Regions from separate parts of the Bacillus sp. BACIII genome, predicted to be linked through region 1. Evidence: riboswitches for the same ligand, from Rfam matches in the RefSeq annotation. Region 1 holds a riboswitch; the other holds the start of a gene.

Region 1 (11,914 bases):
GTCGCCTCCGTAAACCGTGTCATCAAAATGCTCAAACGGAGAGTCTCCTTCCCCTTTTGTGTTGACAGCTCCGTTTATCCCGCCCTGCGCGCAGACCGAGTGAGAGCGTTTGACCGGAACGATGGAAAACAATTTAACGGCCGTGCCTGATTCCGCTGCTTTAATTGTCGCCATGAGGCCGGCAAGACCCCCGCCGACTACGATAATGCTTGATTGACTCATGATAGCCCCTCTCCCTCTAGTAATCTAGTTCTCTTACACAAACGCAAAAATCGCTTTTAGACCCACGTATGAAAGCGCTAAAAATATAATCAGCGTCACGTAAGTCGAAATTCTTTGAGAACGCGGCGTGACCGTGATCCCCCATGTGACCGCAAAAGACCATAAGCCGTTTGAAAAGTGAAAAATGACTGATAAAACGCCTACAATATAAAATCCGAGCATAAACGGCGAGCTCAGAATATTCGCCATCATATCGAAGTTGACTTCAGCGCCCATCTGTGCGGCAATCCGCGTCTGCCACACATGCCAGCTGACGAAAATAAGGGTGAGAATACCGGTGACACGCTGAAGCACAAACATCCAGTTTCTGAAATAGCTGTAGTGGCCAGCGTTGTTTTTCGCAGTAAATGCTATGTACACACCGTAAACCGCATGATAAATTAAAGGTAAGAAAATAATAAAAATTTCTAACGCATACCTGAACGGCAGACTGTCCATAAAGCCGGCCGCCTTGTTAAACGCATCCGCTCCCCTTGCGGCAAATTGGTTGACGACTAAATGCTGGATCAAAAAGATGCCGACCGGAATCACACCGAGCAAGGAATGCAATCTTCGAAAATAAAACTCTCTGTTCCCAGACATTACTTTACCCCCTGTTTGATTTAAGTGCGAAATGTGCTAAAATCTCTGCCCCCACTTCGTTTCAATTGTAAGCACTTTATTAAAATTTATTGACAATTTCATTTTACTCCTCCCTCAAAAGGGCGTCAAGAAAACGTGTACATAAATTATAATTTTCGGAATTGATTATTTGACGTGAAAATTTTATTTTCCTGCAATACCTTTCTCACTTTTTTTCACGTGTTTTATAGGATCATCCTGTAATCCTCCCCCCTGTTTAAGCTATAATAAACGAAGGAGAGAGGGGAATACATAATATGAAGAATAATTATGAAGCAGCTTTAGAACCTTTAACTGAACTCGGCGTCAGCGCATACGGCTACGAATTAATCCGGGAAATCGTGCTTCCGGATATCCTCGGCCCGGAGCATTCATCCATGATGTATTGGGCGGGGAAACGCCTCGCCCGCAAATTTCCTCTTCAATCATGGGAAGAAATCCCCGCCTTTTTTGAAAAAGCCGGCTGGGGAACTTTGACAAACACAGGATCAAAAAAGCAAGAGCTGGAATTTGAACTGGAAGGACCGCTCGTTTCCAGCAGGCTCAAACACCAGAAAGAGCCTTGTTTTCAGCTTGAAGCCGGTTTTATAGCCGAACAGATTCAATTGATGAACGATCAAATTGCAGAATCTTATGAACAGGTCAAAAAGAGAGCGGATAAAGTCGTCCTGACCGTGAAATGGGATATGAAGGACCCTGTATAATTGAAAAAAGGCGGTGACTTAAAAGTCCCGCCTTTTTGCCTGCCCGTTTATACGGCAGACGGCTGTTTAGAAAGCTCAAACGCATCATGAAGCGCTTCGACGGCTTTCACCATATCATTTTCACTGACAACCGCTGATACTTTTATTTCAGATGTGCTGACCATTTTGACTTGTACATTTTTTTCCGCCAGTACGGCAAACATGTCCGCGGCGACGCCGGGATTAGAGACCATGCCTGATCCGACAATGGATACTTTCGCCAGCTTTCTTTCAGTTTCAATTTTTTCATAGTCAAGCGCGTTTTTATATTCTTCAAGCACAGCGACCGTTTGCGCGGAATCTTCCGTTTTCACTGAGAAAGAAATGTCTGCTTCCCCATTGTCCGCTTGTGTCTGAATAATGATGTCAACGTTGATGTTTCGTTTCGCCAGCGCAGTGAAGATTGTTGAAAGTGTTGTCAGCCCGCTTGTCAGGCCAGTAACGGACACCCTTGTAATCTGGTCTTCAAATGCAATTCCTCTGACGATTAAATTCTGCTCCATTGATGATTCCTCCTCAATTAATGTTCCAGCTTCATGTTCCGTGCTTGACCGCACTTCCAAAGGCACTTGGTAGTTTTTCGCGAACTCAACCGCCCGCGGGTGCAGAACACCCGCTCCGAGATTTGCAAGCTCCAGCATTTCATCGTAAGAAATTCCCGCCAGTTTTCTCGCTGACCGGACGTACCGCGGATCTGTCGTAAACACGCCCGGAACATCCGTGTAAATGTCGCATTTATCCGCTTTTAAAGCTGCGGCAAGAGCGACCGCCGTCGTATCGGAACCGCCCCGTCCGAGCGTCGTGATGCCGCCGTTTTCCGTTACTCCCTGAAAACCGGCGACAACTGTAATCCTGCCTTCTGCAAGCTGCGCCTGAATTGCGGTGATATCAATATCCGTAATTCTCGCATTGCCGTGGACAGCCTCCGTGCGGACACCCGCCTGCCAGCCCGTATAAGAGACGGCGTCATATCCTTTTTCCTGAAGCGCCATGGCCAAAAGCGAAATCGTGACCTGCTCTCCCGTAGACAGAAGCATATCCATCTCGCGTCTGCTTGGCTCAGATGTCATTTCCGCCGCCAAATTAACGAGCGCGTCGGTTGATTTTCCCATTGCCGAAACGACGACTACGACGTCATGGCCTTTTTTCTTTTCAGCAATGGCGCGATTTGCGGCATTTTGAATTTTTTCGGCAGAGCCGACGGAAGTGCCTCCGAATTTTTGTACGATAAGACCCATACTAGACCACCCTTTACATTTTGGTTCGTGCGGGTGAGGAGAAAAGAGCGTTGTGTCCACAATAAAAAAAGCAATGAGAGGAATAGCTCTCATTGCTTTTTCATATCATTACGATTGATTATGAACAACGAGATAGCCCTCCAAGAAAATGAATTCTTGACAGCTTTACATTTATTTAATGCAAAGCCAGCAAAGCACACCGATGGGATGTGTTTCACTTCGGCGAACTCCCCTTTCAGCCTTTTTCGCAGAATCCATCATTCTCCAAAGGCATACTATTGAAGTTCGCACCTCTATCTTCACCATATAACACGATCTTATGAAATTAGTTCACATTCTAGCAGACTTTTCAGAAAAGCACAATACTATTTTTTCAATTTTTCAAACAGCAGCTGAGCGGCCGCAGCCGGCACACCGGCTTTTTTGATATCGTCAAGACTTGCTTCCTTCATCTTTTTGACAGAACCGAAATGCTTTAAGAGCATTTTTTTGCGTTTTTCGCCGATCCCCGGGATATCATCCAATACGGATTGAAAGGCGCTTTTTCCCCGGATCTGTCTGTGAAAGCTGATCGCAAAACGGTGAACTTCATCCTGAATGCGCTGGAGCAGGTAAAATTCCTGGCTGTTCCGCTCCAGAAATACCGGTTCAAGCGGGTCGCCGATCAGAAGGTTGGATGTTCGGTGTTTGTCATCTTTCGCCAATCCCGCTACCGGGACATCAAGGCCGAGCTCATTCTCAAGCACGTCGCGCGCCGCGTTAATCTGCCCTTTTCCGCCGTCAATGATGATTAAATCCGGCAGCGGGAGATTTTCGCGGAGCACCCTCGAATATCTTCTTCTGACGACTTCTCTCATTGATCCGTAATCGTCAGGCCCTGTTACGGTTTTGATTTTATATTTGCGGTATTCCTTTTTATTCGGTTTTCCGTCAATAAAGACAATCATGGCCGATACAGGGTTTGTGCCTTGAATATTGGAGTTGTCAAACGCTTCAATCCGGTGCGGCGTGTAAATGTTCAATGCTTCGCCGAGCCGTTCGGCTGCTCCGATTGACCGTTCCTCATCCCGCTCGATTAATGAGAACTTTTCCCGCAGGGCGATTTTCGCGTTTTTGTGCGCAAGCAGAAGCAGTTCTTTTTTCGGGCCTTTTTTCGGCTGATGCACGGCGGTTTCCAAAAGCTCGCTGATCATGTCCCTGTCAACGCTGTCAGGCACCAGAATTTCCTTGGGCAGAAAGTGATTGTTTTTCGAATAGAACTGGCCGATGAAGGTCAGAAATTCTTCATCCGCTTCCTGGTACATCGGAAACATGCTGACATCGCGTTCGATCAGCTTTCCTTGGCGTATGAAAAAGACTTGAACGCACATCCAGCCTTTATCGTACGCATAAGCGAACACATCGCGGTCCAGAAGGTCATTCATGGTCATTTTCTGCTTTTCCATCGTCGATTCGATGTAAGCAAGCTGATCGCGGAATTCTTTAGCCCGTTCAAATTCAAGCTTTTCCGCCGCCTCTGCCATTTTCTCTTCAAGCTCTTTTTTGACCTCGTTATGTCCTCCCTTTAAAAAGCGGGTGATGTCTTCCACAAGCTCGCGGTTTGTCTCCTCAGAAATATCCTTTACACATGGAGCGAGGCATTGTCCGAGATGGTAATAGAGACAGACGCGGTCCGGAAGATTTGAGCACTTCCTGAGCGGATAAAGGCGGTCCAGCAGTTTTTTCGTTTCCCGCGCCGCCTGTACATTCGGGTACGGGCCGAAATAGCGCCCTTTGTCTTTTTTGACATTGCGGGTGACAATAAGCCGCGGATGGCGTTCATGGGTGATTTTAATAAAGGGATAGGTTTTATCATCTTTCAGCATGACATTGTATTTCGGATCGTATTTTTTAATCAGATTCATTTCCAAAATAAGCGCTTCAAGATTGGAGGAAGTCACGATATATTCAAAGTCCTCAATCTCCGTCACAAGCCTTTGGGTTTTTGCATCGTGAGAACCGGTGAAATAGGATCTCACCCTGTTTTTCAGCACTTTCGCTTTCCCCACGTAGATGACTGTTTTTTGACGGTCTTTCATTAAATAACAGCCCGGCTGATCGGGAAGGAGGGCCAGCTTTTCTTTCAGTTGTTTATTCATACGTTACCCTTCCTTACATTCATTTCTTGTGTCCATTCAGTGTATCACGAACATTTGTTTTTCTCCATTCTCAGCTTTTGGAAGATCAAAAAAGGCGATCCCTTTTAAAGGAATCGCCCTGCCGCAGCCGTAACGGAAACTTTCGGCTTACAGATGTTTGTTTACAAGCTCTTCAAGGGCTTCTTTCGGTTTGAAGCCGACAGATGTTTCAACCACTTCTCCGTCTTTTAACACAAGAAGTGTCGGGATGCTCATGACGCCGTATTTACCGGCAGTTTCTTGGTTTTCATCCACGTCGATTTTGACGATTTTCAGTTTGTCTCCCATTTCTTGATCAAGCTCTTCAAGAACGGGCGCGATCATTTTACAAGGTCCGCACCAAGGAGCCCAGAAATCAGCTAATACGACACCTTCACTTGTTTCAGCTGAGAACGATTGATCAGTTGCTTTTACGATAGCCATTTGTTATTCCTCCAATTGTCAAATGATGATTTTTAGTATAGCATCTCCCATTCGTTCATGCTAATTTAATGCTTATATTATTTTCTCCCGAACACGCCGAAAATAATCTTATTTATAGAATGTATGATAACCGGTCAGCAGGCGTTCAAAACTTAAGATGGACCCGCCGGCAGCGTGATTAATACAACCGCCATTGGAGGAAGCTCCGCCTCCAGGTTTCCGCCCTTCTGCGTAAACCCGGAAAACGGCTTCGGTTTGACGTTTTCAGGGCTGCTGAATGTATTGTGGGCATTCATTTTTTCAGCATGCAGAATCGTCGCGGAAGGCTTCCCTGTCTTTTTCATGCCCCGCAGTTCAATCTTCACGTCAGCTTTGTGCAGATGATCGATATTGCACATGCTGATATGGATGTCTCCGTTTTGCTGTTTGGAGGCGGAAATACTGACTTGCGGGAGCCTGCCGTCTTTCCATTCGTATCCGGCCGCTTTTGTTTCTGCGGCCAAAAGAGAAGCGTCCTGGTGAACCTTAAACATATCAAATACATGATATGTCGGCGTCAGCAGCATATTTTTCCCTTCTGTCAGGATCATTGCCTGAAGCACGTTGACGGTTTGCGCGATATTGGCCATCTGCACACGGTCTGCGTGCTGATGAAAAATGTGAAAATGCGTGGCGGCGACAAGTGCGTCGCGGATCGTATTTTGCTGATACAGAAAGCCAGGATTCGTGCCAGGCTCAGGGTCAAGCCACGTCCCCCATTCATCAATGATCAGACCGACTCTTTTTTCCGGATCGTATTGATCCATAATGGCGCTGTGCCTTGTAATCAATTCATTCATATGGGCCGCCTTTTTCATCGTGATGAACCATTCATCTTCCGTAAACTCCGTCGCTGATCCTTTTCCCTTCCAAAAGTCGCCCGGTATTGTGTAATAATGCAGGCTCAGCCCGTCCATGAGATCAGCGGCTTTTTTCATTAATGTTTCTGTCCAGCGGTAATCGTCGACATTCGCACCGCCGGCAATTTTATAGATTTCATTCCCGCTGTAATTGCGGACATAGGTTTGAAAGTTCCGGTAAAGATCGGCATAATACTCAGGATGCATGTTTCCGCCGCAGCCCCAGTTCTCATTTCCTATACCGAAATATTTGAGCTTCCACGGTTTTTCCCGCCCGTTTTCCTTTCTCCAGTCGGACATCGGTGTGCCCGCTTCAAACGTCATGTATTCAATCCAATCAGCCATTCCCTTAACCGTTCCGCTGCCGACGTTTCCGGCGATGTACGGTTCGCAGCCGAGCAGTTCACAAAGCATCATAAATTCGTGCGTGCCGAATTCGTTTGAATCAATCGTTCCGCCCCAATGGGTATTCAGCATGGTTTTGCGTTCTCCTACGCCGTTTGCCCAATGATATTCATCAGCAAAACAGCCGCCGGGCCATCTGAGAACGGGAATCTGGAGCTGTTTGAGGGCGGAGGCGACATCCGTCCTGATTCCGCCGGTATTCGGGATATCGGAGTCTTTTCCGACCCAGATGCCCTCATATATGCCTCTTCCTAAGTGTTCCGCGAAATGTCCGTATATGTTTTTGTTAATGGTTCCCCGTGTGATATCCGTTTGAATGACTGCCGTATTGTGAGACATACTTGATCATTCCTTTCTTAATAAGAATGAAAGCACTACAGCCAATCTATGTATCTGGGATATATGCTGAAAGGATAATTATGTAAGCGCTTTACAGAAAGCTTATTATATTGGTTCGTACATGTCAATCTATTATTTTGATAATAGATAATTTATACGAACCAATCATCACAAACCAAAACCCTCTGACAAATGAAGCCAGAGGGTTTTGGTTATGAATGAATATTGGCCTTTTTAAATTCCTGGGTCAGGAGCGGAACCACTTCGAACAAATCGCCGACAATTCCGTAGTCCGCTATTTTGAATATTTCCGCTTCCGGGTCTTTGTTGATGGCAACGATCACTTTACTGTTTGACATCCCCGCCAAGTGCTGAATCGCTCCGGAAATCCCGCAGGCAATATACAAATCAGGTGTAACGACTTTGCCCGTCTGGCCGATTTGAAGAGAATAGTCGCAATAGTCCGCGTCACACGCGCCACGCGAAGCGCCCACCGCTGCTCCCAGCACTTCGGCAAGTTCTTTTAACGGTTCAAACCCATCTTTGCTTTTTACACCGCGGCCGCCCGCAACGATGATTTTCGCTTCTGATAAATCCACGCCGTCCGCTGTTTTTTTAACTACTTCTTCAATGACCGTCCGCAAATCTGCCGGCGGGGCCGCAAGCTCTTCAATATCACCCGAGCGGCTTGCATCTCTTTCTAATGCCTGAATGTTATTCGGACGGATTGTCGCCAAGATGAAAGGATCGGTTGAAATCACCTGTTCAAAGGCTTTGCCGGAATAGATCGGTCTTGTAAAAACGATGTTGTCTCCGGTAACGCTTACATCCGTGCTGTCTGAAATCAACCCCGTTTCAAACCGGGCCGCAAGCTTCGGTGACAAATCTTTTCCCATAGAAGTATGGCCGAAAATAACCGCATCGGGCTTTTCATTTTCGATCAGATCTCCGAGAACCGCGGCGTATCCGTCCGCCGTATACTGAGAAAGCCCCGGTGCATCGGCCGTAAATACCTTGTCGGCTCCGTACTGAATGAGTTCTGATGCTGCATCAGCCGCGCCTTTTCCCAACAGCACGCCGATGACATCTCCTCCGCCGGAAATGGTTTTGCCTGCGGCTATGGCTTCAAAGGTGACGTTCCGTAAGGCGCCGTCACGAATTTCTCCGAGTACGATCACTTTTTTTCCCATTCTGACATCCCCCAGTTTCTTTAATATCGGTTTATACGACTTTGGCTTCTTTTCTCAGCAGTGAGACAAGCTCCTTCGCCTGCTCAGCGGCTTCTCCTTCGATCAGTTTGCCCGCTTCTTTTTGCGGCGGCAGAAAACGTTCGATCGTTTTGAGCTTCGGTGCAGCATCATCCTCATCAATTCCGAGGTCATCGAGCTCAAGCTCTTCCAGCGGTTTTTTCTTCGCCTTCATAATGCCCGGAAGCGACGGATAGCGCGGCTCGTTTAAGCCTTGCTGTGCCGTGATGACTAAAGGAAGTGAGGTTTTAATGACCTCGGTATCCCCTTCGTTGTCTTTCTCTGCCACAGCTTCATCACCGCTGATTGTCAGTTTTGTAATCGTGGTGACGCAAGGAATGTTCAGCAGCTCGGCAAGTCTTGGCGCCACTTGGCCGGAACCGCCGTCGATCGCGACATTTCCGCCGAGAATCAGATCATATTCCCGGTCCTTGAAATAGTGATATAAGATCGTGGAAATGGAGTATTGGTCGGGATCGCTCAGGTCATCCTCAATATTGATTAACACCGCCTGGTCGCACCCCATCGCAAGAGCAGTGCGGAGTTCTTTCTCCGCATCTTCTCCGCCGACGGTTACGGCGGTAACGGTTCCGCCATGCTCTTCTTTCAGCTGAATCGCTTCTTCAATGGCGTATTCATCATACGGATTAATGATAAACTCGGCTCCGTCCTCCTGAATCTTTCCTGCTTCAATGACGATTTTCTCTTCTGTGTCAAACGTCCGTTTCATCAGTACAAATAGATTCATATTCTTATCCCCTTTATCTTCGCCCACCGAATTGAGGCTTTCTTTTTTCGAGAAATGCCTGAATGCCTTCTTTTGCGTCTTCTGATGCAAATGCTTCCCCAAAGCGCTTTGCTTCGAGCTTTAAGCCGCCGTCATAAGAATAGACTTTGTTTGAATAAAGAAGCTCAAGCAGGGAAGCCATCGACTGCGGGCTTTTTTCCGCAAACTTGCCCGCTAGCGTTTTCGCCTTTTCCAGCAGCTCCTCTTCATTTTCGGCGCCTATTGTGACAAGCCCGAGGCTGAGCGCTTCTTCTCCGGTCACAGGTTCTGAAGTGCCGATCATCTCAAGCGCTTTCGCCGTTCCGACGTACCGGGGCAGACGCTGCGTCCCGGCAAAGCCCGGAATAATGCCGAGATTCAGCTCGGGCAGGCCGAGCTTTGCATCCAATGTGGCGATTCTGATATGGCAGGCCATGGCAAGCTCCAGACCGCCGCCGAGCGCAGCGCCGTGAATCGCCGCGATAACGGGCTTCGGAAACCCTTCAATTCTTTCCATCAGCTGCTGGCCTTTATCCGCCATGGCAGAAGATTGCTCAAGATCATCAAGCGACGTAAATTCCTTTATATCGGCGCCCGCCGAAAAAAATTTCCCCTCACCGCGAATGATGATGCTTCTGACGCTGTCATCTGTTTCACACCGGTCGAACAGACCGGATAATTCAGCTAAAACCGCGCCGGACAGCGCGTTGGCCGGCTGATGATTGATAGTGATCACCGCGACAGATTGTTCAACCGCCACTGAAAGACTGTTCATCCGTCAACCCCCTTTAGTTTTGATGAATCCCTGACACCAACAGTTCCAATACCTTGTCTGACAAATCCGGAAGATCATATTTCTGATCGTTCATCACCCATGTTGTCACTGTTTCATCTATCGTCCCGAATATCATCTGCCGGGCGAGGCGGACGTCGAGATTGTCTTTCCATTCGCCCGACTCGATTCCTTCGGTCAAAATGGTGTCCAGCATGTTTAAATAACCTTTTAAAATATCATTGATTTTCAGGCGCAGCTTGATATTCGACTGTCTGAGCTCAAGCTGGGTCACAATCGCGAGGTGGCGGTCATTGCCGAGCAGTGTGAAGTGCTGCTTAATGACGAGAGCGAGTTTTTCTTTTGCCGTCGTTTTTTCTTTCACTTCTTCTTCCATGCGTTCAATGAACTGGCCCATCTTTTCTTTAAAAAGAGAAATGAGTATATCCTCTTTGTTTTTGAAATATAAATAGATGGTGCCGTCCGCAACGCCGGCCTGCTTGGCGATTTTGGACACCTGTGATTGGTGATAGCCGTTTTCCGCTATGACTTCTACTGCTGCATCAATGATCTGCATATACTTTGGCCGTTTTTGGTTCAATGTCATCGTTCCTTCCTTCAATAAATGAATGACCATTCATTCATAACTTCATGATAAAAAGGATTCCCGGTTTTGTCAAGTTTTTCTTTTAAGGCACCTTGTTTACATGGGAAGCATCTTCCTCTTCGACCAGACGCCTTCTTAATATCTTTCCGACGGCCGTTTTCGGAAGCTCTTTTCTGAATTCGTACAGCTTCGGGACTTTGTACGGCGCAAGCCGCTCTCTGGCAAACGCATCAAGCTCATCGGCATCCGCTTCGGCACCTTTTTTCAAAACGATAAATGCTTTCACCGTCTCCCCTCTATAGGAATCAGGCACGCCCGCTACGACGATTTCCTGAACGGCTTCATGCTCATACAGCGCCTCTTCCACCTCACGAGGGTAAATGTTGTATCCCCCGGCAATGATGATGTCTTTTTTCCTGTCGGCGATGTAGAAAAATCCTTCCTCATCCATATATCCCATGTCACCGGTAAACAGCCAGCCGTCTCTGATGACCCGGGCCGTCTCCTCCTGCCTGTTCCAATAACCTTTCATAACCTGCGGGCCTTTTACGATCAGCTCGCCGTGTTCATACGGCTCCGCAAGCCCGCCTTTTTCTTCTGAATAGATTCCGGCGTCGGTATTGGGCCAGGGACAGCCGATGCTGCCGGGCTTATTTTTTCCCCAAATGAAATTTGAATGGGTCACCGGTGATGCTTCGGATAATCCGTAGCCTTCCACAAGCTTTCCGCCGGTCACTTTTTCAAATTTCTGTTTGACTTCGACCGGCAGCGCCGCTGAACCGCTCGGACAGCTTTTTATGGAGGACAAATCATATTGATTCAGTTCCGGATGATGCAAAAGCCCAATGTAAATCGTCGGAGCTCCCGGAAAAACTGTCGGCTTTTGCCTGTCGATTGTTTTCAAGGTATCCAAGGGATTGAATTTAGGAAGCAGAATCATTTCACACCCCTGCATGATGGAGAAATTCAGCACGGCGGTTAATCCGTACACATGAAAAAAAGGTACGATGCCGAGCACTTTTTCGGCTCCCTTTTTCATTTTGTACATCCAGGCGGCGCCCATTTCTGTATTGGCCTGAATGTTTTTGTGCGTGAGCATGACGCCTTTCGGATAGCCGGTTGTTCCGCCCGTGTATTGAAGCACGGCGATGTCATGCTCAGGATCAATATCAAATTCCTCCGCCTTCTCCGCTTTTTCATTTTTTAAAATGTCCGCTAAGCTGTGAATCTGTTCATGTCCGTCATAATCGATATGCACCTGTTTTTTTTGCGTGAGTGTATAAAGCATATTTTTCGGAAACGGCAAAAAGTCTTTGATACTGGTTGTAATAATGCGTTCAACGATTGACAACGTTTTCATTTTTATCACCTTCGGAAACAGCATATCGAGGGTGA
Region 2 (11,914 bases), 1.1 Mb from region 1:
GAAAAAGGATTTTTTCATATGTATGACTCCTCACCCTAAAAGCGAAAAGACGCTTTTTGTTTAAGAGATGCGGCCGTGAACCAATTCGTATAAATAATAGCAGGATACAATCGTTAACCCGGCCAGCACAAGCTGCTCCGAAAAGCTCCCCGTCCTCATATAAAGGGGAAGACGGAAGCGGATGGCAGACGGAAACAGCAGTTTAATGCCGTTGACGGTCCATGCGTCAAGCACAAGGTGGCTTGCCATTCCGACCATCAGTCCGGCGGAGATGCTTGGATTCGGGATATAGGCTGCCGTGATGAAAAACATAATAAGCATAAACAGCAGACTGTGTGTAAATGTTCTGTGGCCGAAAACCGTGCTTACGATTTTGGACAGAACGGGCAGCGTTCTGCCGATTTTGCTTTTTGTATGGCAAATATCGGGAATCAGCGCCCCGAGGGCACCCGCTGAGGTCATAAGGACCGGATCATACCCGTAATAATACGCAATTGCGGAACAAGAAGCGATGCCTCCCATGATGTGTGTTTTTCCTGTCATTTTTCGCTTCTCCTTTTTATTTTTGCCAAAATCCCCTGAATTACAAATATATCAAGAGAATGCATGTTTGATCAACAAACTTTACCTGTTCCGCCAAAAGGAAGGAGGATCGGATTCCGTATATTCTGCCGCGGAAAAAGACACATTATAGGTGTACCTATATTTGATAAAGAGGTGATACAGATGGCTTTCTTTAACAAAGAAAAAGGCAAAAACAGCGATAAAAACAAAAACGTCATTCAAGGTGCGCTTGAGGACGCCGGTGCAGCTTTGAAAGACGATCCGCTTCAAGAAGCTGTTCAAAAGAAAAAAAACAACCGCTGACTATAAAAACGGGTAGGGCAAATGCTCTATCCGTTTTCCGTCTAATTTTTCCCTTTGACAGATCTTTTTATCTCTGATAACCTCTGAGTAGAATTGAATGATAAAAATCCTCACTCTTTCTCGGTGAGGTAGAGGTTGCGCTTGATGATGAGTCGCACATGCCAGGCTGATAAGGGGCCGCAAAACATGTGTTAAAGGCATCAGCGCCGAAGTGTAAAGAAAGCCGATCCTTCTTTATGCTGGGACTGTATCTGAATAAGTGCAGGACTGCCGCGTGCTTTTTCGCGGAGGGCTATCCGGAGATCAAGGGTGTGTGTTTCTTTAAGCATGGACTTTTGTTCAGGCTTTTTTTGTGTGTAAATATGGTCTCGGGGTCTGGTCCGTACGAATGAACAACCAGGAGGTACAGGAATGGAACAGACGAAAAAATGGGGTTTTTGGTTATTAACGGCATTTGTCGTAGGAAATATGGTAGGCTCGGGCATCTTTTCCCTTCCGAGCACGCTCGCAAAAATCGCGAGCCCGTTCGGCGCTACATCGGCATGGCTTTTGACGGGAGCCGGTGTGTTAATGATCGCGCTTGTCTTCGGTCACTTATCCATCCGCAAGCCTGAGCTGACGGCGGGGCCGCAAAGCTATGCGAGAGCGCTGTTCAGCGATCGGAAAAAAGGGAACGCAGCCGGTTTCACGATGGTGTGGGGCTACTGGGTGGCGAGCTGGATCAGCAACGTGGCGATCATCACCAGCCTTGCCGGATATTTAACTTCTTTTTTCCCGATTTTAACGGATAAGCGTGAAATGTTTTCAATCGGCGGTCAGGCGGTTACACTTGGCCAGCTGCTGACGTTTGCCGTATGTACGGTTTTATTATGGGGCACTCACACGATTCTCGTTTCCAGCATGAACGGTGCGAGTAAATTAAATTTCGTTACGACGTTTTCAAAGGTATTAGGATTTATCTTCTTTATCATTGCAGGTTTGTTTGTATTTCAAACGTCGTTTTTCGATCATTTTTATTTTCCGGTTCAGACAGGTCCTCACACGGTTGAGGGAATCGGCGGTCAGGTCCACAATGCGGCGATTTCAACATTATGGGCGTTCGTCGGAATTGAATCGGCAGTCATCTTATCCGGGCGCGCCCGTTCGCAGCGCGACGTGAAACGCGCCACCATTACCGGCTTATTGATTGCGCTCAGCATCTATATTATCGTGACATTGATTACGATGGGCGTGCTTCCGCATGGTAAGCTTGTCGGCTCGGAAAAACCGTTTGTTGACGTATTATACGCGATCGTCGGCAATGCGGGAAGCATCATCATGGCGATTTTGGCGATCCTCTGTCTGTTCGGGACGATGCTCGGCTGGATTCTTCTCGGCTCTGAAGTTCCGTATCAAGCCGCGAAATCAGGAGACTTTCCCGCCGCTTTTGCAAAAACAAATAAACAGGGAAGCCCGGTTGTGTCGTTAATCGTCACGAATGTGATGTCACAGATCTTTATCTTTTCGGTTATTTCCCGGACAATCAGTGACGCGTTTACGTTTTTAACAACGGCGGCGACACTCGCTTATCTGATTCCGTATCTCGTATCTGCGTTTTACAGCCTGAAGCTCGTGCTGACGGGTGAAACGTATGACGAAATCAAGGGTTCAAGAGTGAAGGACGGTTTCATCGCCATCCTTGCCTGCATTTATTCTTTTTACGTCATTATTACCGGAACGGCCGATTTAACGACCTTTATTCTCGGTATCGGACTGTTTTTCGTCGGTCTGCTGTTATATCCTTTTGTTTCAAAGAAATTTGCAAACAACAGACAATCCGTATAAAAAAAAGACATCTCACGTCTGTGGGATGTCTTTTTTGGCGTCAGCGGATTACTTTTTGACGGCGTGTATATAATGAATGGTCTCGAATGCGGTTAAATGGTCAGTGCGCCCGCTGAAAAAACGGTCATTGATAACCGCTGGAGATAAATGTTCATAAATAAGCAGGCCTGATGATTCTAACATTTTTTCAATTTCTTTATAGCTGAAACACGACAGCATCGGTTCTCCGCCTGCCGCAGCCATTTTCACCATGTTCTCCACTCTGTTTGACAGTCCTTTTTCTTCAAAGAGCGATTCATCCGCATAATCAAACACGATAGAGCTGCCGGGCGGGACTTCGGCAAATAATTGTGTAAGCAGGCGGGCGAGATGCTTTTTCGTAAGATAATATGACACACCGAGCAGGCTGAAAAAGGTTTTTTGGCGGGAAAAACCTTCCTGATTCAGACGGCTGAAAGAAAGCGGAGCCGTAAAGTCCATCGGCGCAAAATGAAGTCGGCTCGGAATATCGCGCTCAAGACGTTTTAAACTGTTTAATTTGTCTTCCTGTGAAGCGCGGAGATCCGCTTCAAAGATGTCTAAGCCGTTTGTCACCTCGGGATGCCTGAAACAGAAAGTATCCAGCCCCGCACCGAGGATGACATACTGTTTAACCCCGAGCTTCACTTCATTCAGGAGCACTTCTTCGCAATACGCCGCACGGGCTAACGGTGTAGGAGACAGCTGAACTTGAGTCACCCATTTTAAGATGTCATCCGGTTTGCCTTGAAGCTTCCGGGCCATGTCTTTGCTGAAAAATGATATACCTTGAATCAAATGATCGCTGATGTCCGACAGCTCTTTTTCAGATAAAAGATCTTGTGCCAAGAAATCATCAAATATCACCGGTGTGTCGTATTTACTGTGGTACGCCCTTACGAAAGCGGACAGCAGGGAAGTCATACTCGCCTTATTTTCTCTCATATTAAAGATCCTCCGTTATTTACGTCAATCTCCGGCCGGGAGAATCTTATTATACATGTTAATCCAAAAATGTAAATTATAGCATAAATGAATTTTTTTGTCAAGTTTGTGGCGTCATAAAAAGCCGCTGTGACAGCGGCTCCCGGGTTACTTTGTTAAGCTTTTTGTGATGTAGTCGAGCTGGCCTTCGAGTGAGATCGGGTCTGAGAAATAGAAGCCGATCGGATCAATGCGGTAGACATGGTTTTGCTTGACGGCATCGAGATTCTTCCAGATTGAACTGTCAAGCACGCCTTTGTCGTCACCGCCGGCCTGCCATGGCCCCATAAAGATATAGTCTCCCGCGAAGTCAGGCAGTTTTTCAAGTGAAATGCTGGCGTAGCCCGGCCCTTGATGAATGGCTCTTTCCTTCGTCAGTTTTGTGGCTTTCAGCCCGAGTTTGTCATAAATGATGCTTCCGCCGCGGCCGAAGTCTTTACCGAATACATAGATGTCTTTTCCGTTTGTCTGCATGATGGAGATGGTTTTTGAGCCGACCGCTTTTTGAACTTTTGTTTTAGCGGCAGCGGTTTTCTTATCCCATTCAGCCAGCCATTTGTCTGCTTTATCTTCAGTGCCCGTCATTTTCGCAAACTCTTTGAATTGATCAATGTTGCTGAGCTTGTCATATTTAATGGCGATGGTCGGCGCGATTTTTTCCAGTTTTTCAATATCGGCGCCTTGTGTCGTCCAGACAACGATTAAATCAGGCTTTAAATCAATGATTTTCTCAACGGATGTGCCGTCGCCGATGTTTGTCACACCGTTTGTTTTCCCTTTGTAATACGGGTTTTTAAATACGTTTTGCGGCGCGCCGACAACATTGATGCCTAGCTGTTTGAAGTCGCCGTAGTAGCCGTCAGCCATGACGACGACACGTTTCGGGTGCTTCGGAATTTTAATATTGCCGTTTTCGGCTTTATAAGTGACGGTTTCTCCTTTTTCAGAAGAGCCTTTCGTGTTTGAAGAATTTCCGCATGCGGCCAAAGCGGCGATGAGCAGCACGGCAATCAGCGCAGCGCCGATTTTCTTGTATGTATGGAACATCTGACATTCCTTCTTTCATAAAAAAAATAGTGATAAAGAGAATCATTATCAGTGTGATTATATCACTGCTTTTATAGAGAAGCACGCTCTTTTTAAAGAAAAACTTTCTATTGTCATATGAAATTAGGTCTATTAAAAGAGAAGATAATAGTGCTATACTGAAACAAGTCATTGATAATCATTATCATTATCATTCTTGTTTTGAGAAAGGAAGAACGAGTGTTGGGTCTATTAAAAAAGAAGCAGACAATGACGGCTCAAGGGGCATCAGGGAGCGAAATTCAGTGGACGGCGCGTTCATTCCGGGCGGCTGTGCTGCTGTGTGCCGGTATTTCGGTTTTATTGATCGGCGCGGCCTTGTCTGTTTCCATAGGAGCTGCCGATATTCATCTGCGGACGGTGTGGGATGCTCTCTTTCACTTTCAGCCGCAAAATACATCTCATCAAATCATACGCGATCTGAGGCTGCCGAGAACTGCGGCCGCCGCGCTCGTCGGGGCTTTTTTAGCTGTGTCCGGGGCGATCATGCAGGGGCTGACGCGGAACCCGCTTGCTGAGCCTTCCATTATGGGCGTGACGTCGGGGTCGGGATTTGCGATCGCTTTGGCATTTGCTTTTTTTCCGGGGCTCTCTGCCGCGGGGCTTGTTTTGTGGTCCTTTATGGGAGCGGGAATCGGGGCGCTCATTGTGTTTGGCATCGGCCTGTTTTCAAAAGGCGGGCTGACACCGGTGAAGCTCGCGCTGGCCGGTACGGCGGTCGGCTATTTCTTAACGGGGCTTTCAAGCGCGATTGCGATCCGTTTTGATGTCGCTCAGGATGTGAAGTTCTGGTATGCCGGAGGAGTCGCGTCCGTGAAATGGGAGGGCGTCCAGCTGCTTTTGGCAGTCGGCGTCATCGGACTTTTGCTCGCATTTCTGATTGCGCGCTCAGTGACGGTGCTGAGCTTGGGTGAGGAGCTTGCGAAAGGGCTCGGGCAGTACACGGCGCTTGTGAAAGTCATCGGAATGGTTGTCGTTGTCCTTTTGACGGGGGCTTCAGTCTCAGTCGCCGGAGCCATTTCTTTTATCGGCTTGGTGATTCCGCACATCACCCGTTTTTTAGTCGGTGTAGATTACAGATGGATTATTCCTTGTTCTGCGGTATTCGGCGCCGTTTTGTTAGTCTTCAGTGACATTGCGGCAAGACTCGTCAATGCGCCGTTTGAAACACCGGTCGGCGCTTTAACGGCCCTTATCGGCGTTCCCTTTTTCTTTTATTTGGCGCGCAGGGAAAGGAGAGGGCTGTAATGAATGTGAAATCGAAAAAACCGCTGGCGGTTATAGCCGTTACGTTTTTGCTCATATGCATCGTCTTTTTTATCAGCTTAAATATGGGTGTAATCCGGATTGCGCCTTTCGATGCGTTACGTGTCTTTTTCGGACAGGGGGATGCCCGGGATCAGCTCGTTTTATTTGAATTCAGACTGCCGCGCATGGTGCTGTCATTGCTGGTCGGGGCCGGAATCGCGGTTTCAGGCGCGATTTTTCAAAGCGTGTCTCAAAATGACTTGGCGGAGCCGGGCATTCTCGGTATCAACGCCGGAGCGTCTTTGGCGGTCGTTCTGTTTATCTTCTTTTTCCAAGGGTCTGCTGCTGATTTAAGCATGTTCAGTACATGGCTGCTTCCGGTGAGTGCTTTGGCGGGGGCTTTTCTGGCTGTGCTGCTCATCTATGTGCTCGCTTGGAAAAAAGGTGTTTCGCCTGTCCGGCTCATTTTGGTCGGGATCGGCGTTAATGCGGGGTTTAATGCGCTTCTCTTGATTTTTCAGCTGAAAATGGACCCGCGGGACTTCATGCAGGCGCTTGTATGGATTTCCGGTTCGATTTGGAATGCCAATTGGAAAATGGTGCTGTCCATTTTGCCGTGGCTTCTGGTTCTTTTGCCGTTCAGCCTCTATAAAGCGAGGTATTTAAACGTGCTCCAGCTCGGTGACCAGCTGGCGGCGGGACTCGGCACCCGGGTCGAAAAGGAGCGGCGCATTCTGCTGTTTTCAGCTGCCGCCTTGGCCGCGTCATGTGTTGCGGCAGCCGGCGGAATCGCTTTTCTCGGATTGATTGCCCCGCATTTGGCCAGAAGGCTTACCGGGCCGCGCCATCAAACACTTATTCCGGTTTCGGCTTTAATCGGCGCATTTTTATTTCTGCTCGCTGATACGCTGGCGAGAAATGTGCTTGCGCCGTCCGAGGTTCCGGTCGGCTTGGTGATTTCCGTGCTCGGAGCGCCGTATTTTGTATATTTGCTGATGAAAACGAAATAGAGGAAGGAGACTGCCGCGATGAACTCATTATCGGCGGAACAGCTTACTGTCGGTTATGGAGATCGTCTGATAGCGAAAGAATTGGACATCGCCATACCGAAAGGAAAAATTACAACGCTGATCGGCCCAAACGGATGCGGAAAATCGACGGTTCTTAAGACGATGTCAAGAATCATGAAACCGAAATCCGGCGCCGTCTATTTAAACGGACAGGCGATCATGCAAAAATCCACGAAGGACATCGCCAAGGAAATGGCCATCCTTCCGCAGACGCCTGAAGCGCCGAGCGGGCTGACGGTATACGAACTTGTTTCTTACGGAAGGTTTCCGCATCAGTCCGGAATGGGCCGCTTGAGTGATAAAGACCGTGATGTGATCAAATGGGCGCTTGAAGAGACGGGGATGGCCGAATTTTACGACCGGCCGATCGAAGCGCTTTCCGGAGGACAGCGGCAGCGTGTGTGGATCGCCATGGCGCTCGCTCAGGAAACGGAGCTGCTGCTTCTTGATGAACCGACCACTTATTTAGATCTCGCCCATCAGCTTGAAATTCTGCAGCTCCTGGACAAATTAAACAAAGAGCAGGGGCGCACGATTTTAATGGTTATTCATGATCTGAACCATGCCGCCCGTTTTTCCCATTATATGATTGCGCTGAAAAAAGGGCGCGTCATCAAGGAAGGGACGGCGGAGGAAGTCATGACGCCCGGCATATTGAAAGACGTGTTTCAGATTGACGCACAGATCGTTAAAGATCCGCGCACGAACAAACCCGTCTGCTTGACATACGATTTAATCCGGCATGAAAATGCCACGGTATGACGGTAAAAACGCAGAACCATTTCGGTCTGCGTTTTTTTTATTGCGCCTGGGGCTGCTTTTGCCCGGAGACGCATTTATCCAAAACGAAAAAAACCCCCGCCACAATCAGCTCCTCGGTCGTTGACAGCCAAATCTTTTCAATCAGTTTATCCGTCGTATACGCGGTCATCCAGAGGAACAGCAGCTGAACGGTGCTGGCTAAAAGAAGAAAAGGCAGCCTGCCCGTCCTAAAAAAAGTAAAACTATGTATCATCAGCCGCTCAAGCGGTTCAAAACATAAACCGAGAAGAATAAAAAGCACGGAAAAAAGCAGGACGTACGCCACTGATCCGTAGCTCGTCCCGGCTAATGAAAAAACGGTCATCATCACGATGAAATACCCGAATAATACGGCGGCCGCTGCCAGGGCATACCTGAGCACCCGGAGAAAAAACAATTTCGGCCCGTTTTGATTGATCATCTGCTCAGCTCCTTTTTACACACACCGACTTGCAGAGACGGACTCTGCAAGTCGGTGTGTGTCTTTAGCATTTCTTTTTGACGACAGGGTGTTTCTCTTTCGAAAGAATATCCGTAAAGCCTTTGCCCAGATCAAGATGCTGCTGGACGAATTTCTCAGGAAGCATGGCGAGCCATTGGTTCAGAGACACATCGGCGTAGTGGTCATCCTTGAAGATTTCCAAGAAGACGAGCGGCTCATCCCCCAGATTCTCTACATAATGGCCCATGGCGAACGGAACGTAGCCGACATCTCCGGCCTGATAGTTGAAAGTTCTCGCATGGCCGTCCGAAGCAAACACCGTCATTCTTCCTTTACCGGAAATATAATACTGCCATTCATGCGTATTCGGATGCCAGTGCAGCTCTCTCATTGCGCCCGGTTCGACCACGACAAGCGCTGAAGCGATCGTTTTGGACACTTTGAAATTTGTGGAATCCGCAATATATACTTTGCCGCCGTCCGTTTCAGCAGTCGGACCTTCATCCAGCAGACGGTAGGTGAACGGGTAAGGCACCTCGCCGTTCGGTCCTTCCACAATGTCATCTTTCAGCTTGCCGGGAACAGGTTCTTCAAAGATATATTTTTCTTTCCCCGGCAGTCCGGCAAGGTCTTTTTCTGAAACCCCGAAGTTGCTGGCGATGACATCAAGCGGCGTGTGGGCAAGCCAGTCCGTTACTTGGAATGTGCTGTTTTCTGAGAATGAACCGTCATCAAAGACTAAAAGGAATTCACAGCCTTCTTTCAGCGCCTGAATGGAGTGCGGCAGGCCTGACGGGAAATACCACAGATCTCCTTCTTTCACGTCATCAATAAAACTGCGTCCCTGTTCATCAACAATTGTGACCCGCGCTTTGCCCGTCAGCATATATGCCCATTCCGCTTCTTTATGCCAATGCAGCTCACGGATGGCGCCCGGTTTTAAACGCATGTTGACAGATGCGAGATTTTTAGAAATCGGCAGCTCGCGGACGGTTACCTCACGCGCGTATCCGCCCTTTTCCAGCCGGTTATGCACATCTGAGAAAGAGAATTTCATATTATCCACCGTGCCGTGATCCGTTTCCGGCGGCGTCAGCATATCGGGATTTTGGCGGTCTCTTTCAAGGTTGCGCGGTATCGTGACGGTCGCTCCTTTGTCTCCTCTGATCGGCTGCGGGATATTGCAGTTGTTTTCTTTTGACATGTAAATCGTCTCCTCTCAAGCTTTGGTTTTCAGAAAGAGAATGTGAAAGGCCTTTCGTTTTCCCTTCTGCTTTGTTAAGTGATGCGTCCTGATGAAAAGTCAACTTCGTGTGAAAATTAATTTTTCATTTTCTGGTCTTTCAGCTCCGCCATCAGCTCGATCAGGGCGTCAAACTTCTTCTCAAACCGGGTGAGAAGGTACATGGCAATCAGAGCCGGAAAGCCGAGATTGCCGATCTGTCTGACAACTTCTTCTATAAAAACCTGATCCATCACCAGCCACCTCCTGACTTGACCTGCAGTCATGTATATAAGTGAAAGAAGGTGCTGCTCTTGTAAACCTGATATCCGGGCGGAGGGTCTTTTTTTTGTTGCGGAAAAACCGGGACATAAGGAGTGTGGAACCTTAGTCGGAAAGGAGTAGTTTACTTTTTTTTGCTTTCTTTCATTTAATTTAAATAGGAGGCGGTTTTATGGACTATCAAGTTCTTTTACGGTCAAAATGCAAGGAAATCATGAAACATCCGATCGTCAAACATTTCTTGAGTGACCCTAAGCATTACGAGAAATTTAAAAATGTGCTCGAACATTCAGACGAGAAGGATGCAAAATCACTGGACGAACATTTTAAGCAGTTTTATAAGGAAATCCGGATCATCAAATATATGAATTCTATGATCCGGATTTTCTCCATCGACTTTGACAAGCGCATCCGCAAAAATCAGAAGCGCTATCCGCTTACGGTGGATCAGCCGGAAGGAGGTGAAGCGCTTCCCTATGAAATGGGAAAAGACGCGTATGAAGAGTTTCTGCGGCAGCAGGGGGATTTGAGCCAGCATGTCCAAAACCGGGATTTATACGAAGCGCTCCAGACGTTAACCGATAAACAAAAAAGCGTGCTGACGAATATTTACCTTCACGGAGCGACAATGAAGGAGATTGCCGAGTCTCTGGGGGAATCGCGGCAGAACATTTCCAATATTCATAAAAAGGGTCTCGACAATCTCAGAAAGCAGCTGGACAAGCAGAAAAAAGGGGGAAAATAAGCAGTGAACGGGCCATTTGACTTCAACAAGGGGAAAACAGATATCGACGAAATGGAACTCTTGATTTCGCGTTTTTCGCCAATGATAAAAAAAAAACTAAGCAATACGTCTTACCAGGAAAGAGAAGATCTGGAACAGGAATTGAAGATTAAAATCGTAGAGAAAGCAGACATGCTGTTATGCCAGGAAGTGCCGGGATTTTGGGAATTTATTCTTCATCTTATAAATGAAAGCTCCTGACAAAGCGGCGGGATGATTGGGATTCCGCTCTGACACCGCGAGAAAAACGAGAGGAGACGTCCGGTCTCGTTTTTCTTTTCTGTTTCCCCGCAAGACCTCCGCACTAAAAAAGTACCAAATCTTATCCATATAATGATATGATGAAAAAAACAAAGAGAAAGGAACGTCCAAGGTGGAAAATGCGTCAATTTTAATTGTAGACGATGAGAAGGCGATCGTTGATATGGTCAAGCGCGTTCTCGTCAAAGAAGGCTATCACAACATTAAGACGGCAGGCAGCGCAGAGGAAGCGATTGAGTTTGTTAAACATGAGACAGCGGATCTGCTCGTGCTGGATGTGATGATGGAAGGCATGTCCGGTTTTGAGGCATGCGCCGAAATCCGGAACTATACCGACGCTCCGATCTTTTTTCTGACTGCCCGGTCGTCTGATGCGGATAAGCTGTCAGGATTTGCATTGGGAGCTGACGATTATATAACAAAGCCGTTTAATCCGCTGGAATTGGCGGCGCGGATCAGGGCGACATTGAAGAGAACCTATAAGCGCGAAGAGAAAACGGCGGTAAAAACGTACTCATACAGCCATTTTTCCTATTCGCCGCAAAACGCCGAGCTGATCGTCGGGGGCGAGCCCGTCAGCTGCTCCGCACAGCTTCTGCAATTGCTTCAATATTTCTGTGAACATCCTGATGTGGTGCTCTCGAAAGATCAGATCTATGAAAAAGTGTGGGGCTATCCGTCTTACGGCGACAACAACACCGTCATGGTTCACATCCGCAAGCTCAGAGAAAAGATTGAAAAAGACCCCAGCAATCCGTCCTATATTGTAACGGTGCGCGGCCTCGGTTATCGGTTTATTCCCGATCAAGGAGAAAAAGGAACCCGCTCATGAGAATGCGCGGAAAATTTCTGCTTCACTTTTTCGGTCAGCTGCTGCTGGTCATCCTGCTGATGTCCGTTTTGGCCGTCGCTTCTTTCTTCTATTTGGATTGGCGTTTCAGCGAAGCGGAAGCCAATGCGGGACTTACTAAAGCGACGGCAGACTCGTTTGAAGCGTGGCTTGATAAAAACGAAGACGGCACATG

Evidence for each region. Region 1 has a riboswitch for lysine ahead of ACXN9U_RS01705 (aspartate kinase). Riboswitches for the same ligand answer to the same signal wherever they lie in the genome.
Region 2: it holds a riboswitch for lysine, as region 1 does, so the genes downstream of both, ACXN9U_RS15405 (amino acid permease) here and ACXN9U_RS01705 (aspartate kinase) in region 1, are expected to answer to the same signal.

What each region holds. Positions count from the first base shown of each region.
Region 1 is NZ_CM174437.1:303,880-315,793, reverse strand. Features, by position in the region: gene sdhA (succinate dehydrogenase flavoprotein subunit) at 1-222, opposite strand, end outside; gene sdhC (succinate dehydrogenase cytochrome B558) at 256-864, opposite strand; gene ACXN9U_RS01710 (YslB family protein) at 1,161-1,607, shown strand; gene ACXN9U_RS01705 (aspartate kinase) at 1,655-2,884, opposite strand; lysine riboswitch at 3,010-3,188, opposite strand; gene uvrC (excinuclease ABC subunit UvrC) at 3,250-5,022, opposite strand; gene trxA (thioredoxin) at 5,170-5,484, opposite strand; gene ACXN9U_RS01690 (alpha-N-arabinofuranosidase) at 5,637-7,127, opposite strand; gene ACXN9U_RS01685 (electron transfer flavoprotein subunit alpha/FixB family protein) at 7,340-8,317, opposite strand; gene ACXN9U_RS01680 (electron transfer flavoprotein subunit beta/FixA family protein) at 8,349-9,122, opposite strand; gene ACXN9U_RS01675 (enoyl-CoA hydratase) at 9,136-9,915, opposite strand; gene fadR (fatty acid metabolism transcriptional regulator FadR) at 9,929-10,513, opposite strand; gene ACXN9U_RS01665 (AMP-binding protein) at 10,602-11,914, opposite strand, start outside.
Region 2 is NZ_CM174437.1:3,126,887-3,138,800, reverse strand. Features, by position in the region: gene ACXN9U_RS15420 (LTA synthase family protein) at 1-18, opposite strand, end outside; gene ACXN9U_RS15415 (metal-dependent hydrolase) at 61-543, opposite strand; gene sspJ (small acid-soluble spore protein SspJ) at 727-867, shown strand; lysine riboswitch at 989-1,170, shown strand; gene ACXN9U_RS15405 (amino acid permease) at 1,279-2,691, shown strand; gene ACXN9U_RS15400 (class I SAM-dependent methyltransferase) at 2,740-3,654, opposite strand; gene ACXN9U_RS15395 (iron-hydroxamate ABC transporter substrate-binding protein) at 3,802-4,740, opposite strand; gene ACXN9U_RS15390 (FecCD family ABC transporter permease) at 4,990-6,027, shown strand; gene ACXN9U_RS15385 (FecCD family ABC transporter permease) at 6,027-7,037, shown strand; gene ACXN9U_RS15380 (ABC transporter ATP-binding protein) at 7,056-7,859, shown strand; gene rsiO (acid stress-sensitive anti sigma factor RsiO) at 7,897-8,319, opposite strand; gene ACXN9U_RS15370 (oxalate decarboxylase family bicupin) at 8,384-9,544, opposite strand; gene ACXN9U_RS15365 (YvrJ family protein) at 9,661-9,816, opposite strand; gene ACXN9U_RS15360 (sigma-70 family RNA polymerase sigma factor) at 10,059-10,589, shown strand; gene rsoA (sigma-O factor regulator RsoA) at 10,593-10,829, shown strand; gene ACXN9U_RS15350 (response regulator transcription factor) at 11,002-11,721, shown strand; gene ACXN9U_RS15345 (HAMP domain-containing sensor histidine kinase) at 11,718-11,914, shown strand, end outside.